Regions from separate parts of the Serratia rubidaea genome, predicted to be linked through region 4. Evidence: predicted binding sites of a transcription regulator. Region 4 holds the regulator's gene; each other region holds the start of a gene.

Region 1 (4,214 bases), 2.3 Mb from region 4:
AATGCAGGTTGTAATCGCCCGGTACGCCAAAAAGATGGCGGATGCCAATCTGCGCCAAACGATCGAGAAGATAATCAGCTACCGTATAGTGGGTGTTCATAAGCGTCACCTGCCTGATTGCGGTATATACCCTTAAGTATCGTCGAGCAGGCGCAGATTACGAGCGAAAACACGGCGGCCTAAGTTCTCAACCTCGCTGACCAAACGGCCAATAACGTCCGCTACGCAACAGAAAATTCTCAATCTAACCACGGGTTAACTTTTTTCAGACTCTCCCTCAAAGGGTTACGTCAAGGATGTCGCTAATATACGCACCATAAAACTATAAGGCCGGCTTAGAGAGAATAAACGACGCATCATTATTCCCTATCGCCGTCGATAATAAGGAGAAAGCATGTTCAAACCTCTGCTACTGGCCGCCGTTTTCGTGGCCGCTACCGTTCCCGTGGCGCCGCAGGCGCAGGCGGACGGCCTGAGTATCGATTTACTTCCCGGCGTTTCTCTGCGTATCGGCGATCAGGACCGGCGCGGTAACTATTGGGACGGCTATGACTGGCGTGACCGCGACTGGTGGGAGAGCCACCGCGGCCGAGAGCTGGGCGAGCGCAGCCGGCGCGGCTACTACTGGGACGGCTATCGCTGGCGCGACCACGACTACTGGCGCAAAAATTACTACTACCATGATGGTCGCTACCGCAAATACGATGAGCATGAGTACAAAAGGTATAAGAAGTACCAGAAAGAGCGTGAAAAAGCGTACAGAAAGTACGAAAAAGAGCGTGAAAAGGACTATCGGAAATACCAAAAAGAGCGTTACAAAGAATATGAACACCATCATCGCCACCACCACGATGATGACTGATAAGCAAACAGGGCGCGAATTCGCGCCCTGTTGTATTTTTGCGGCCGGCGCCGCCGGTTAGAACAGGCTGCTCAGCAGCAGGTAGCCGTTTAACCCCACGACGATGGCAACGATCAGCCAGCCAATATTCTGCACCACGCGCCCGTTGACCATCTCCCCCATCAGCTCGCGGTTGCCGGTGAATTTAAGCAGCGGCACCAGCGCCAGCGCGATACCGAAGCTCAGCAGCACCTGACTCATCACCAGAATATGGGTGGCGTCCATCCCCAGCATAATCACCACAAACGACGGCAGCATGGTCACCACCCGGCGCACCCACAGCGGGATATAGAAGCGGACGAAGCCCTGCATCACCACCTGCCCCGCCAGCGTCCCCACCACGGTGGAAGAGAGGCCGGCCGCCACCAGGCTCAGGCCGAATACCGTGGCCGCCGCATGCCCCAGCAGCGGCTGCAGCGTCAGGTAGGCCTGATCGAGATCGGCGATGCCGCTGTGGCCGCTAAAGTGGAAGGCCGCCGCGGCGGTAGCCATCATCGCCAGGTTAACGAAGCCGGCAATGGTCATCGCCAGCGCCACGTCAACTTTGGTCGATGCGTAGCGCTGCGCCTTGGAGCTGTTGCCGGCGGTCTGCGTCAGCGACGAATGCAGATAAATCACGTGCGGCATAATGGTGGCGCCGAGCACGCCGGCGGCCAGGAACACCGCATCGCCATTCGGCAGGTCCGGGATCGCCATGCCTTTCACCAGCCCGCTCAGCTGCGGCTGCGAAAACACCAGCTCGACAATATAGGCCGCGGCAACAAACAGCAGCAGCCCGCCAATCACCAGCTCCAGCGGTTTTTGTCCGCGTTTTTGCAACATCAGGATCAGGAAGGTGGCAATACCGGTCAGGATCGCCCCTTCCAGCAGCGTCACGCCCAGCAGCAGTTTGAACCCTATCGCCGCACCGATAAACTCGGCCAGATCGGTCGCCATGGCGATAATTTCCGCCTGTACCCAATAGGCCCACACCGCCGGACGCGGCAGGCGGTCACGAATATGTTCGGCCAGATTCTTGCCGGTGGCGATCCCCAGCTTGGCGGAAAGCAGCTGGATCAGCATCGCCATCACGTTGGCCCACACCACCACCCACAGCAGTTTATAGCCGAAGGAGGCGCCGGACTGGATATTGGTGGCGAAGTTGCCGGGATCGATATAGCCGATGGCGGCGATAAAGGCCGGCCCCATCAAAGAAAGTTTGATCTTTCTGGACGGGCGGTCGGTAGATGTTGAGGAGTTAACCGCGCGACTGTTCAGCATATCGTGAAACCCTTACTATTATTAAGCTAACCATCATCCTACCAAGATGATAATAATTATCAATCGCATTTAATGCGGTAATGCTTATCTCTGTGATAGACGGCAACGAAGGTTGAAGAACAGATCGCAGCAAATTCAAACGCTTTGTCCCCTACAAAACGGCATAGATGCAGGGCGAAATACGCCTAATACTCAAATTAACACAAAATTCCTACGAATGCGCATAATTATTAACATATTGATTTTCGGCTATTTCCTGTGCTGTCTTGAGAAAAATCCCAGTGTAGTTTTCTATATTTGTAATTGAAGTCTCGTTTTTAAACCTGGTGTTACATAGAATGGCAACCGAAATTCAGCCTGCCTCAAGTTTGGAGCACACATGTCCCATATTGCGCACTTTGCGTTAGCGTTAGTGGTAGTGGCGATTCTGGCGCTGTTGGTCTGCCGCGATCGCAAAAGCATCCGCATTCGCTATGTTATTCAATTATTGGTTATCGAAGTGTTACTGGCCTACTTCTTCCTGCATTCGGAAGCGGGATTGGGCTTTGTAAAAGGATTCGCCGCGCTGTTTGACAAGCTGCTCGGATTTGCAGGACAAGGGACTGAGTTTGTATTCGGCGGCATGGGCGATAAAGGCCTGGCGTTCTTCTTCCTGAAGGTGCTGTGCCCGATCGTCTTTATCTCCGCGCTGATCGGTATTCTGCAATATATCAAAGTGCTGCCGGTGGTTATCCGCATTATCGGCACCGTGCTGTCGAAAGTGAACGGGATGGGCAAGCTCGAATCGTTCAACGCCGTCAGCTCGCTGATCCTCGGCCAGTCCGAAAACTTTATCGCCTATAAAGATATTCTCGGCAAGATGTCGGAAAAGCGCATGTACACCATGGCGGCAACCGCCATGTCGACGGTGTCCATGTCGATCGTCGGCGCCTATATGTCGATGCTGGACGCCAAGTTCGTGGTGGCGGCGCTGGTGCTCAACATGTTCAGCACCTTTATCGTGCTGTCGCTGATCAACCCGTACGACACCAGCCAGGAAGAAGAGCTGCACCTGGGCAACCTGCACGAAGGCCAGAGCTTCTTTGAAATGCTGGGGGAATATATCCTGGCGGGCTTTAAGGTGGCGATTATCGTTGCCGCGATGCTGATCGGCTTTATTGCGCTGATCGCCGCCGTCAACGCCCTGTTCAGCGCCGCCTTCGGGCTGAGCTTCCAGGAGCTGCTCGGCTACTTCTTCTATCCGTTCGCCTGGATTATGGGCATTCCCAAGCATGAAGCGCTGCAGGTCGGCAGTATTATGGCGACCAAGCTGGTGTCCAATGAGTTTGTCGCGATGATGGAACTGCAGAAAATCAGCGCCGAGCTGACGCCGCGCAGCCAGGGGATGCTGTCGGTGTTCCTGGTATCGTTTGCCAACTTCTCATCCATCGGCATCGTCGCCGGGGCGATTAAAGGCCTGAACGAACACCAGGGCAACGTGGTTTCCCGCTTCGGCCTGAAGCTGGTGTACGGCTCTACGCTGGTCAGCATGCTGTCCGCCTCTATCGCCGGTCTGGTGCTGGGCTAAACGCCGCGCTGCGGTAAACAAGGTCGCTACGGCGGCCTTTTTTATTGGTCAGAGAATAACGGGCGATATGGCGCCAAGCGCGCAAAGCAAAAAGCCGACCCAAAGGTCGGCTTTTCTAAATGATGGTGGAGCTAAGCGGGATCGAACCGCTGACCTCTTGCATGCCATGCAAGCGCTCTCCCAGCTGAGCTATAGCCCCACAAATGTGGTACGCATTAACCGGCGTTACGGTGTCTTCGCCAACCTTTCTGAGGAGAAGGTTGGTGGAGCTAGACGGGATCGAACCGTCGACCTCTTGCATGCCATGCAAGCGCTCTCCCAGCTGAGCTATAGCCCCGACTCACAATCACTTTGTGCTGTGAACGGGGCGCATAATATGAAACCCACCGTACGCTGTCAACGGCTAAATTGAATTCCTCGATCAAGCGCTGAAAAAGCCGCCAAATCAGCGCGTTTGCAGTTAAAGATTAACCATTACGGGCAAAA
Region 2 (4,214 bases), 2.3 Mb from region 4:
CGTTGCTGGTTCGGCTGATCGGGGTATAACCGGCCTCGATCTTGTTGCGGTAGTCGTTGCGGAAGTAGGTGACGCCGGCCAGCCAACCGTCGTTGTGGAACTCCAGGCCGATCTCTTTGTTGACGCTGGTTTCCGCTTTCAGGTCGTCGTTGCCCATCAGGTAGCAGCCGACGCCGCTGGAACTGTTGGCGCAGCCCTGGCCCTTGCTGTACAGGATGTAGTTCGGGTTGGTCTGGAACAGGTTCGGCGCTTTATAGGCGCGGGCGATGCCCATCTTCAGGGTGAAGTACTCCCCCAGCTCCTGCGACAGGTTCAGCGACGGACTCCAGTTATCGCCGGACACCGAGTGGTGGTCATAGCGCATGCCCGGCGTCAGCATGGTGGTGTCGGTGAGCTCGATATTATCTTCGGCAAACAGCGAGAAAATGCGCGCGGACGAGTAGGGGCTGCGGTCCGCGCTGGAAACGCCGTCAATATCGCCGCCCTGCAGCGCCTGGCTGACGATCGAACTGCTCTTCATCTTCTGCTGGTTCCACTCGGCGCCCAGCGTGGCGGTTTGCGGCACCCACATGTCGAACGGCACGCTGACTTCGCTGTGCAGCAGGATATCGTCCAGATCGGTGTCGTTAAAGCCGGCGTTTTTCTCGTTGAAGATCCCTTCGGTGCCGCCCGCCAGCCCTTCGTTCATCCGCGAGTTGCGGGTGTTTTCATATTGCACGTAGTTATTGGTGCTGACGCCGTTGTCCCAGGCGCCCTGGTAGCGTAAGGCGTAGGTTTCGCGATACATACGGTTAGCCTCTTTACCGTACATCTCCTTCACCAGATCATTGGTGTTGGTGTTCTGGGTATCGCCGGCGTACAGGTTGCCCTGACGGCCGTAACCGTATTCGAACTCCAGCGATTGCAGATGGGCGAAGTCCCAGTGCAGCAGGCCGTTGATGTTTTTATCGATCACCCCCTCACGGCCGGCCGGCAGGCTGTCGGCATAGTCGCCGTAGCGGGCGGACTGATGGCCCTGGTTGATATCCTGGGCGTCGGCCTGGGTTTTGCTGTAGCCGCCGAACAGGCGGAAGCTCAGCGTATCGGTCAACGGCCCGGACAGGCTGAAGTCGGTGCGTTTGGTGGCGCCTTCGTCTTTATGCTGCGGAATGTTGTAGTAGGCGTTCAGCGAGCCGTGGAGCTCTTTGGTCTGTTTTTTGGTGATGATATTGACCACGCCGCCGGCGGCGCCGCTGCCGTAGCGGGCGGCGGCCGGGCCGCGCAGCACTTCGATGCGTTCAATCATTTCCGGCGGCACCCAGGCGGTATCGCCGCGGGTATCGCGCTCGCCGCGCCAGCCCTGACGCACCGAGTTGCGGCTGCTGGCCGGCATGCCGTCGATCAGCACCAGCGTATTTTCCGGCCCCATGCCGCGGATATCCAACTGGCGGTTGTTGCCGCGCTGGCCGCTGGTGGAGTTGCCGGTCAGGTTGACGCCGGGCATGGTGCGCACCAGTTCGCTGATGTCGCGCGCCGGCGGGCGCTTTTTGATTTCGTCGGCGGTGATGGTGGAGACGCCGGGCGCCTGCAGGTTCTGCTTGGCGGCGGTGACTAAAATGGTGTCTTCAGCCGGTTTTTTATCGTCTGCGGCGGCGGTTTTTTCCGCGTTTGAGGGGGTGTCCGTTTGCTGTGCGGCGTGCGCCAAAGTGGACGCGCCTAATCCCAGGCCGATCAAGGTCGCCAGGGAATAACGAGAAAGTGCGTGATTCATTGTGAATTCCTGCCGTTTTGCCATCCCTGCGGCGTAGCTCATGCCGACAGGGCAGCCGGTTGTCGTTTTTTATGTCTTCAATGATTCATGGATTGAATAAGCCGGAGACGCTCCCGGCATTCGACCCGCTGTCAATAATCGGCATCCGTCCCCGATGAAGAATACCGGCCCTGTTTATGGGCCCGTACACACTATTGCAAATGAAAATAATTATCAATAGTATTCGATTTACCGTATCTATATATGCGGTAGGGCAGCCGGATATTTTCCGTGCGCACAATGTGTTATGCCAACGACCAGGTGAGTGGGTGTTTTGAAAACAGAACAACAGCCAGCAAGCAGTACGTTATTAACAAGCAAACACGTCGGGAGCCATGGCTGGTGGCTGGAGATAGCCCGGCGCGGCACGCCGCTGGTGGAGCCGGCCGACAACGGCCGCTGGACGGTGACCTTCCTCTGGCGCGATCCGCAGGGTTGCGAATTGACCTCCGCCTACCGGCGCGTCTGGATCAACATTAATTGTCTGACCGACCATCATCAGCCGAATCCGCCGCAGAGTCTGCAGCGTCTGAGCGGCAGTGATGTGTGGTACTGGCAAACTGAACTGAACGCCGACTGGCGCGGCAGTTACTGCTTTATTCCCAGCATGGATGACCGGCCGCTGCGCGTCGACGGGGCGGATGCCCATGCCAATATGCATGCGCGACGCCACTGGTGGCATCAGGTGTTCGCCGGGGCGACGCACGACCTGCTGAACCCTTACCGCTCCTGGCCCGCCGCCGGCGGCAATATCGTCTCCGGGCTGCATATGCCAAAAGCGCCGCCGCAGCCCGCCTGGCGCGATTTTGACAACTATGACGTCGCCAGCGGCCGCTGCGTTCCGCCGGCGCCGGCGCGTCTGCAGCACCATACCTGGCACAGCGAACGGCTCGGCAACAGCCGCAAAGTGTGGGTGTACACCACCGGCGACGCCGATGCGGCGCAGCGGCCGCTGGCGATTCTGCTCGACGGCCAGTTCTGGGCGCAGCAGATGCCGGTGTGGGACCCGCTGATGCGGATGACCCGCGAGGGCCAACTGCCGGCAGCCGTCTATGTGCTGATCGATATTATCGATTTGCCGCATCGCGCCCGGGAGTTGGGCTGTAACGCCGAGTTCTGGCTGGCGCTGCAGGAAGAGCTGCTGCCGCAGTTGGCGCAGTGGGCGCCGCACAGCGCCGAGGCCGCGCGCACCGTGGTGGCCGGGCAGAGCTTTGGCGGCCTCTCCGCGCTGTACGCCGGGCTGAACTGGCCGCAGCGTTTCGGCGCGGTGGTTAGCCAGTCCGGCTCTTTCTGGTGGCCGCGGCGCGATATGCTGCAGCTGCCGACCCCGCCGGAAGACGCCTGCTGGCTGCAGCGTCAGGTTGAAGAAGGGCTGGGCAACCACGGTTCGCTGAAAGTGTTTATGGAAGCCGGCATGCATGAACCGCTGGTGCATCAGGTCAGCGGCCAGATGGCGACCCTGCTCAGCCGGGGCGGCCACCGGGTGCATTACCGGGCGGTTGAAGGCGGCCACGATGCGCTGTGCTGGCGCGGCGGCCTGCTGGACGGCCTGCAGGCGCTTTGGCAGCCGACCTTTGCCACCGCCCACCAGGCCACGCCGGCCGCCAATCCTCGTCTGATTCAAGGAGCCCGCGATGGACATGCAGAACCCGTTTGACGACCCGCAGCAGCGTTGCCTGATTTTGTGCAATGCACAGCAGCAGTACAGCCTGTGGCCCGACTTCAGCCCGGCCCCGGCCGGCTGGCGTACGGTGTTCGGCCCGGCGGAGCGCGCCGAGTGCGTCGGCTGGCTGGAAACGCACTGGCAGGACATGCGGCCCGCCGCGCAGCGTGAACAACAATAATAACTGGAGCAAGTACGGTGTCAGAAATTTCTACATTAGCGGCGGGGCAGCAGGCAAGCCCGGAGATGCCGCTGGTTGCGGCGCAGCCCGGTATCTGGGTCGCCGATCAGCTTTCACCGCATGGCAATGCCTACGCGGTGGCGCATTATATTGAACTGAACGGCGTGCTGGATCCAGAGTGCCTGCTGCGCGCCATCGGCCTCGGACTGTCCGAAGCCGATACCCTGCGCCTGCGCTTTGAAGAGCGCGACGGCGTACCGCTGCAGTGGCTGGACGCGGAGTTTGCCATCCACGCGGCGGAATATGTCGACTTTACCGATTCGGCAGACGCCGAAGCCGCGGCGACGGCGCTGATGGATATCGATCTTAACGGCGAACTGCGGGTGAGCAGCGGCAAACCGCTGTACCGCAACGTGCTGATGCGCGTGGCGGACGACCGCTGGTTCTGGTATCAACGCTATCACCATCTGCTGGTTGACGGCTTCAGCTTTACCGCCATTACCCGGCGCGTCGCCCATATTTACAGCCGGCTGCGCCGCGGCGAAACGCCGGATCCGACGCCGTTCAGCGGCTTTGGTGAG
Region 3 (4,214 bases), 1.6 Mb from region 4:
GCCAGTGCGCCGCCTGCGCCCGCCAGCAGTGCGAGGGCTAATAATGCACGTTTCATGTAATGACCTTCAGTAGCTATTTGGTTCAATTTTCCCGTAATCCAGGGGGATACCGCAAGTCGCAATATCACGTTGGCGCATAGGTGGCAAACAGGCTGACCAGCAGCAGTACCGCCCCGCCCAGCGCCAGCTCACTCCAACAGGCTAAGATTACGCCGCGCTGGGCCAGATTCGGCACGCTGTGCAGCGCCGGCACGATTGCATAGCGGTTAGTCAGCGCCACGCCCACCATCAGCAGCACCAGCGCGCTTTTTATCAGCAGCAAACGCTGATACGGCGACGATATATCCAGCGGCCAGCCGCCGACGATCATCAGGGCGTTGAGGACGCCGGTGATCAGCACCACCGCCACCGCCAGATGTCCCCAGCGGGAAAAACGGATCAGCGTGGTTACCGCTTCCGCACGCCACTGGGGCAGATGCAGGTAGCGCAGGCAGACCAGCAGCGGCAGCAGGCTGCCAAACCAGTAACCGGCGGCCAGCAGATGCAGCGCATGGCTGAGGCGGTGCAGCGTGCCGAACAGGCCGCTGTGCATCGCCGCATGGCCGATAAAGGCCATGCTGATCAGCAACAATCCGCCAAGCAGCGCGATCGCCGCGGCGCGCAGGCGCAGCGGCAACCACAGTGCCGCCAACGCACAGAGCGACAGCGCCAGATGCCAGCGCCACACTTCACCAAAGGTGGTGCCGAGCACCGCCAGCCAGATATCCCACTGATAGGCATCCTGCCAGCCGTCCCCCATCAGGCCGGCCTGTACCGCCAACAGCGCTACGGCTGAAACGGCGGCCGCCAGCGTCGAACCAGCCAGCCAAGGGCGCAGATCGCGGGAAAGTAACGCGGAGAGCCGCTGCGGCGACAATAAGGCGGTGAACAGACCGATGCCGAACATCAGCATCACCGCCGTAAAGTGCACGAAGCGACACAGGACAAACAGAGTCGCCAGAGTCATCGCTTATTTTACGGTAAAGCTGTATTGACCCTTGGTTTTATGACCGTCAACGGAAACCACGTGCCAGTCGACCAGATATTTCCCCGCCGCCAGCGGCTGCGTCAGCGCAATAGTGGCCTTGGCATTATCCTTGGCGTCCAGCTGCAGTTTACCGGTCTTAACCACTTGATTGTCCGGGCCGGTCAGTTTGACTTTGCTGAAGCCCGGCTCAATGCCTTCCGAGAAGCTGAGCGTCAACGCCTGCGGCGCCGGGCTGACGGTGGCATCCGCCGCGGGGGTTTGTACTTTAAGGTGGGCGTGCGCTAAAACCTGCTGCGAAGAAAAACCGACAAACAGCGCGAACAGCGTGGCGAGCAGGCGAGATGAGGAGCGAATTTTACCGATCACAGTGGTATCCCTTAATACAAAGATGAGGATGGAATACCCGTCAGCCTCCGGGGTGCAGGCAGCATGGCGCTCCTGCCAGCCGAATCATTACGGGCACTCGCGGGTCAAAACCACGCCAGAGCCAGAATCCCCGCGTTGCGCACGGCAACCCTATTCATTGAGGGGGAGTCAGCGGCCCCAACCCGGCATGATGGTGACGCCGCGGGAACAGGAACAGGCCGTGCATGGCGCACGCGGCTCCCCGCTCCCGGACAGCGAATCCTGTTGGATCATAACGATGAGTGATTATCAAGTCGAGCACATCACTGCCATTTTTCAAAATGGCAGCACGTTTCGCTGTATACCCGCATTAACGACAGGCATAAAAAAACCGCACCGGCATCTGCCTGGTGCGGTTTTTTTTCGGGCTGAGATTACAGCTGGCCGTTGCTGCTGCTTTCGCCGGCCGCGCCCATTTTCTTCAGATCCTTGTCGATAAAGAACAGCGCGTTGCCGCTGGTACCGACCAGCGCCAGCTTATCCAGCACGGATTTGAACAGTTTCTCTTCTTCATGCTGCTCGGCGACGTACCACTGCAGGAAATTGAAGGTTGAGTAATCGTGGGTAGTCATCGCCACGTGCGCCAGTTCGTTGATCTGACGGGTGATCAGCTGCTCGTGCTCGTAGGTCTGCTGGAAGACATCGGCCAGCGACTCAAACTCCACCGGCGGCGCGGCAATGCTGCCCAGCAGCGGCAGCGCGCCGGTATCGCTCAGGTAGTCGAACAGGCGCTGCATATGCTGCATCTCTTCCTGAGAATGCTCCTTCAGGAAGGCGGCGGCGCCTTCGAAGCCTTTATCCGCACACCAGGCGCTCATCTGCAAATACAGGTTCGCCGAATAAAACTCCAGGTTGAGTTGTTCATTCAGCTGCTTGGTCATTTCTTGCGTCAGCATAGTTATTCCTTTTAATTTCGCAGGCCAGTTCTTTATATGCCGCGTATTATGCCCCGCCGAAAACAAAATAAAAACAGTTGATTTACATCAAAGTGGAATTAATTTTAATTTACTTAATTATCAGACTGTTATAATTAAATCGCGGCGATGAAAATATTTATGATAATTATTTTCATCTTGCCAATAAATCTAAAGGCGAATCATTCTTATTTAAAATAACGCCGCTGGTTATCACAAAGATAAGTCATAATGACATTCCCTATCCCCGCATATAAAAATAATTATCATTCCCTGACCGCGCAACGGTAACGGCACGCCAGGCTTGCCAACCGCCGCCCGGTGCATTACCTTTCTGCGCAGATAAATGCGGTATCAGTAAGGAGCATAGCGTGGGATACAATCTGGCAGAACTCTCGAAAGAAGAGATGGACAAGGTTAACGTGGATTTAGCCGCTTCCGGCGTGGCGTTCAAAGAGCGCTACAACATGCCGGTGATCCCTGAAGTGGTGGAGCGTGAGCAACCTGAACAGCTGCGCGATTATTTCCGCGAGCGCGTCATCCACTACCGGATGGAATCGCACAAGTTCTCACGCCTGCCTTACGAACCGAAAAGCAAATAACAGCCGCGGCGGATGCGCGCTTCCCCTATCCGCCGCGTTCAAACGCTCAGACCGCTTTGCCGGCAAAGCGGTCGGTAGCCCGCATCAGCTGGTGCAGGATCCCCGGTTCATCAAACGAGTGCCCCGCCCCTTCAACAATATGCAGTTCAGCCTCCGGCCATGCCTGCGCCAGATCCCAGGCGTTTTGCACCTGACAGGCCATATCATAGCGGCCATGCACAATCACCGCGGGAATATGGCGAATCAGCGGCACGTTGCGCAGCAGCTGATCGTCGCTTTGCAAAAAGCCCTGATGGGTGAAGTAATGGTTCTCAATGCGGGCAAACGCTAACGCAAAGTCATCCTCGCCAAATGCCGCCGACTCGCTGCTGGGCAGCAGCGTAACGGTTTCCCCTTCCCAGATGCTCCACAGTTTTGCCGCTTCCAGCTGCACCTCGAGGTCGTCGCTGGTCAGACGCCGGCGATAGGCGGCAATCACATCCTGACGTTCCTCAGTGGAGAGAATCGACAGTACGCGCTGCCATTTTTCCGGGAAGAAGCGTGAGGCGCCATCCTGGTAATACCACGACAGCTCCTGCTTACGCAGCGTAAAGATGCCGCGCAGCACCAGTTCGCTGACGCGCTGCGGGTGGCACTGCGCATAGGCCAGCGCCAGCGTCGAGCCCCAGGAGCCGCCGAAGACCAGCCACTGATCCACGCCGGCCATTTCACGCAGCCGCTCAATATCGTCGACCAAGTGCCAGGTGGTATTGTTGTCCAGACTGGCGTGCGGCCGCGAGCGCCCGCAGCCGCGCTGATCGAACAGCAATACTTTATAGCGCTCCGGGTCAAACAGCTGCCGGTGATAAGGGGCAATGCCGCCCCCCGGCCCGCCGTGGATAAACACCGCCGGTTTCCCCTCCGGGTTACCGCTTAATTCCCAGTAGATCCGATGACCGTCTCCGGTATCCAACCAGCCACTGTCATACGCTGCTAACGGCGGATATAACCCGCGTAATTGTTCCATGGCGCTTTCCGTCTCTCTGTGAATGATGCCTTCATCAAAGCCCAAGCCCGGCATCAGGTCAACGGTAAAACCTGAAAACTCCGACGGATCACCGCCCGTTCGCGTTCGTTTGCTTAAAATGAATACGGCCAGCCGCAATAATGGTTAATCAGCCGCCACCTTGCGGCGTTTTTATCAACAGCGGTCAATCGCCCGATCGCACAGATCCGGCAAGCAGCGTTTGGCTACCGCCACGACAGCCGTTATGCTGGCAGGAAAAA
Region 4 (4,214 bases):
GATGAAGAAGGGGTCATTCAGTTCCTGCTGAAATCCTTTCACCAGGGAGAGTGGCGCTTCAACCTGCCGGTGCTGATCGCCAACTACGCGGCGATTATCGGCTGGCGCGAAGTGCCCGCCTGGCCCCACCCAACGCTGTTTATCCGCGGCGGGCTGTCAGAGTACGTGCAAAACAGCTATCGCGACGCCATCGCGCGCCAGTTTCCGCAGGCGCGCGCCTACGAGGTGGCCGGCACCGGACACTGGGTGCATGCGGAAAAACCGCAGGCGGTGCTGCGCGCCATTCACCGCTTTTTGGGCCAGCCCTGAACGCAGGTGGCGAAAAAACGCGCTAAAGATAACGGCTTAGCGCGTTTGCGCCTCAGTTAGGCATTGTCGTTGCGACGCCTGCTGGGGTAAGATGGCGCGCTATAATTTTTGCCGCCATCCCCAGCGTGCTGTCCGGCGCCAGATTGGGGGCAAAGTTGGCTTAGGTTGTAACGACCTGAACGGTATTAACCACAGCGTCCGGAAAGCAGACCATCGCTTTTTGATGCTAATTCCCTTGCAGTACCGCTACCTATGGCAAAAGAACAAACGGATCGCACGACGCTGGATCTGTTCGCAGATGAACGCCGTCCGGGGCGCCCGAAAACCAACCCGTTATCCCGTGATGAACAGCTTAGAATCAATAAGCGTAATCAGTTACGGCGCGATAAAGTCCGCGGGTTACGGCGTGTGGAACTGAAAATCAACGCGGAAGCGGTGGAAGCGCTGAACAGGCTGGCCGAACAGCGCAACATCAGCCGCAGCGAACTGATCGAGCAAATGCTGCTGGCGCAGCTGGCGGACGAACAGCCGTCGCAATAATAACGTGCGGCAGCCGCACACGGCGTAAGGCGATGCCCGCTTAACGCCGCCTTACTTTCCGGCATCGCATGAACGCGATAAAACCCCGGAGCAAATTTCTGGCATGATAGGCGTTTACCGGTGGGACCCAGGTCTTTACCAAGACGCTACTTTACAACGATACCGATGCGATCAGCAGGCGAAACGTATTGTAATTTATTGAATTAAAAGGTTATACGCAATATGGCTAACGTAGGCATTTTCTTTGGCAGCGACACGGGCAATACCGAAAACATTGCCAAGATGATTCAAAAGCTCCTTCGCAAAGACTTCGGCGATGATGTTGCTGAGATTCACGACATCGCCAAAAGCAGCAAAGAAGATCTGGACGCATTCGACATTTTGCTGCTGGGCATCCCGACCTGGTACTACGGTGAAGCACAATGTGACTGGGACGACTTTTTCCCGACGCTGGAAGAAATAGACTTCAACGGTAAGCTGGTTGCGCTGTTCGGCTGCGGCGATCAGGAAGACTATGCCGAGTACTTCTGCGACGCGATGGGCACCATCCGCGATATTATCGAACCGCGCGGCGCCGCTATCGTCGGCCACTGGCCAACCAAAGGCTACCATTTCGAAGCCTCCAAGGGTCTGGCGGACGACGACAACTTTATCGGTTTGGCCATTGATGAAGACCGCCAGCCGGAACTGACCAACGAACGCGTAGAAGCCTGGGTCAAACAGATCGTCGCAGAGCTGAGCCTGGCCGATATCATCGGCTGATATTATGCTCCGCAATGCTGCGAGACGGCTCCCGCTGACCGGCGGGGCCGTTATCGGCATCACGGATTGAAGCAATAGAAGCTACATATTAGTAACTTCCCTCCCCGTCACGGTAGACTCTGGCCCCGGTTTATCCCATTCATCAAGATGTTGCACGCGCAACATGTAACGGCGCAATAGACTTTTGTTAACAACCGGCGGTTTCCATTTAGGTCAACCGGTTCTATAATGAGTCGCTATTAACGCTTTGTGCCGACCGATGCCACAGGCAACAATGCCTCAACTGATTAGCATAGTAACAGGACTGAATCCGCATGACTGACAACAACACCGCATTGAAGAAGGCCGGCTTAAAAGTCACGCTTCCGCGACTCAAAATCCTGGAAGTGCTGCAAGATCCGGCTTGCCATCATGTCAGTGCGGAAGATTTGTATAAGAAACTGATCGACATGGGCGAAGAGATTGGTCTGGCGACGGTTTACCGCGTACTGAACCAGTTTGACGACGCCGGTATCGTTACCCGTCACAACTTCGAAGGCGGCAAGTCCGTATTTGAGCTGACCCAACAGCATCACCACGATCACCTGATCTGCCTGGACTGCGGCAAAGTGATCGAGTTCAGCGATGAGTCCATCGAAGCGCGTCAGCGTGATATCGCCAAACAGCACGGCATCAAGCTCACCAACCACAGCCTGTACCTGTATGGCCACTGCACCAGCGGTGACTGCCGTGAAAACGATACGCTGCATAACAAGAAATAAAGCTGGCCTGCCAGCGTAAATCAGGAACCGCCGCACGGCGGTTTTTTTATGCCTGTCGATCGAGGAGCCGCTGCGGCGCCCGCCGTTATAGCGATGGGCGCCGCAGACGTTTGGCTTAGGCCGTTACCGGCTCCGCGCGGCTGAAGCGCTTGCCGTCCGGGCTTGCCGAACGCACCTGCACCTCGCCCTGCACCGCCGGTCTGGCGGCGTCATCATAGCGCTGCCAGCTCTGACCGCCGTCGGTCGAATACTCGATGGTCAGGCCCGGCAGTGCAATATTGGCCTCCAGCCTGCCGCCGTCAATGCGTGCGCCCGGCACCGGCAGGCGATAGCGGATACCGCCCGCATCCAGCTTGGCCAGTTCACGCTGCCCCAGGATATTGGCAAAAACCTGCCACTCCTGCGCCAGCTTTTTGCCGTCGACAAAGCGGGTTTCCCCACCCTTGTACTCGCGGCCCGCCTGATAGTCCAGCTCCCAGTCGGCGCGGTGCCAGGCGCGCTCGGCCACCGACAGCGCACGTGGGAAGATCATATACTCCATCTGCGGATCGGTTCGCACCACCTCGCTCCACAGCTGGGCGGACAGACCGTGCGCCCCCGGCCACGGCTTGTCGCTCTTGGCGCTGAACGCGTTGCCGTCACGGTCGACCGAGGTTTCGGCATTCTGCGGCATATTGTCCGGAGCAAAGCTGAAAATCTTGCGCTCGTCGCTGAAGCGGGTGCCCCAGTAATAGCCGCTGTCGTTCGGGTTCACTTCATACGGGAAGTCCAGATAGACATAGTCCGGGTTGGAGACCACCACTTCATAACCCTTGTTGGCCCAGTCGTTCACCGAGTCAAAACCGCCCCAGTACAGGGTATCCCAGAAGTTGACGCCCACACGCGAAGTGGCGAACGCTTTGGCGTCCTTGGCGTCTTTCAGGCCATCCTGCCAGGCCTGCATCCGATCGATACCGTGCGCCTTCACCAGCTTGCTGACCTCCTGGCCGAAGTAGCTCGGCAGATGTTCCATATCCGCCACTTTACCGCTGTCGATCAGCCGCTGGCAGGCCTGCGACTTCGCCCATGGCTTATCTTCCTTGCTCAGATCGAGCATCCCCTTGCCCGCCTCCGGTTTCTTCACGTCGGTGTAGCCGGCCCCCAGACGGATGTTTTTCGCCTCATCGCCACCAAAGTGCCAGGTGCCGATCGGCTGCCCCGCCTCCTGATGCATTTTGACCAGTTCCCCCATCACTTTGTCGACAAAGCGGGTGGAGGAGTCCAGGCACGGGTTCAGGTAGCTCTGACGGTTAAAGAACTGTACCGAGGTGGTGTTCGAGGTATCGGTCGGGTCGACCAGCCGGTACGCCTCCGCCTCCTGCTGCTTGCCCTGCGCCATCAGTTTCTGGTAGCGCGCCTCCATGGAAACCACCGCCGCGCGGGCGTGCGCCGGCATGTCGATTTCCGGGATCACCTCAATATGTCGCGCCTGCGCATACTTGAGAATGTCGATGTAATCCTGACGCGAGAAGAAACCGCCGTAGACATCCGGCCCCTGACCGTACTGCGGCAGCAGACAGGTGGTTTCGCTCAGGTCATGGCAGCGCTGCGCACCGACGTCCGTCAACTCCGGCAGGCCGGGGATTTCAATACGCCAGCCCTCATCATCGGTCAGGTGGAAATGGAATTTATTCAGCTTATAGGCCGCCATCTGATCCAGCAGGCGCAGCACGGCGTCCTTATGGTGGAAATTGCGCGCCACGTCGAGGAACAGCCCGCGGTAGGCAAAGCGCGGCGCGTCGCTCGCCTCCAGCGCGGCAATCTTCTTCTCGCCATTCAGCGGAATCAGCGACAAAATGGACT

Evidence for each region. The regulator Fur, encoded in region 4, represses iron uptake genes when iron is present. The targets are predictions, from matches to a motif close to ATAATAATGAGAACNACTATCAA.
Region 1: I6G83_RS00060 (Nramp family divalent metal transporter) is a predicted target of Fur. The motif match lies at 2,208-2,230, and genes of this name have one in related genera.
Region 2: fes (enterochelin esterase) is a predicted target of Fur. The motif match lies at 1,951-1,973, and genes of this name have one in related genera.
Region 3: ftnA (non-heme ferritin) is a predicted target of Fur. The motif match lies at 2,482-2,504, and genes of this name have one in related genera.

What each region holds. Positions count from the first base shown of each region.
Region 1 is NZ_CP065640.1:9,770-13,983, forward strand. It holds gene I6G83_RS00050 (alpha-keto acid decarboxylase family protein) at 1-100, opposite strand, end outside; gene I6G83_RS00055 (DUF2502 domain-containing protein) at 395-862, shown strand; gene I6G83_RS00060 (Nramp family divalent metal transporter) at 920-2,161, opposite strand; gene I6G83_RS00065 (NupC/NupG family nucleoside CNT transporter) at 2,541-3,728, shown strand; tRNA gene I6G83_RS00070 (tRNA-Ala) at 3,852-3,927, opposite strand; tRNA gene I6G83_RS00075 (tRNA-Ala) at 3,990-4,065, opposite strand.
Region 2 is NZ_CP065640.1:30,339-34,552, reverse strand. It holds gene I6G83_RS00170 (TonB-dependent siderophore receptor) at 1-1,750, opposite strand, end outside; gene fes (enterochelin esterase) at 2,064-3,446, shown strand; gene I6G83_RS00160 (MbtH family protein) at 3,424-3,633, shown strand; gene I6G83_RS00155 (enterobactin synthase subunit F) at 3,699-4,214, shown strand, end outside.
Region 3 is NZ_CP065640.1:4,348,962-4,353,175, forward strand. It holds gene I6G83_RS20475 (YebY family protein) at 1-56, opposite strand, end outside; gene copD (copper homeostasis membrane protein CopD) at 125-1,006, opposite strand; gene yobA (CopC domain-containing protein YobA) at 1,010-1,393, opposite strand; gene ftnA (non-heme ferritin) at 1,807-2,328, opposite strand; gene I6G83_RS20495 (DNA polymerase III subunit theta) at 2,718-2,948, shown strand; gene pip (prolyl aminopeptidase) at 2,995-3,954, opposite strand.
Region 4 is NZ_CP065640.1:2,748,590-2,752,803, reverse strand. It holds gene ybfF (esterase) at 1-309, shown strand, start outside; gene ybfE (LexA regulated protein) at 562-849, shown strand; gene fldA (flavodoxin FldA) at 1,072-1,611, shown strand; gene fur (ferric iron uptake transcriptional regulator) at 1,926-2,372, shown strand; gene I6G83_RS12825 (beta-N-acetylhexosaminidase) at 2,488-4,214, opposite strand, start outside.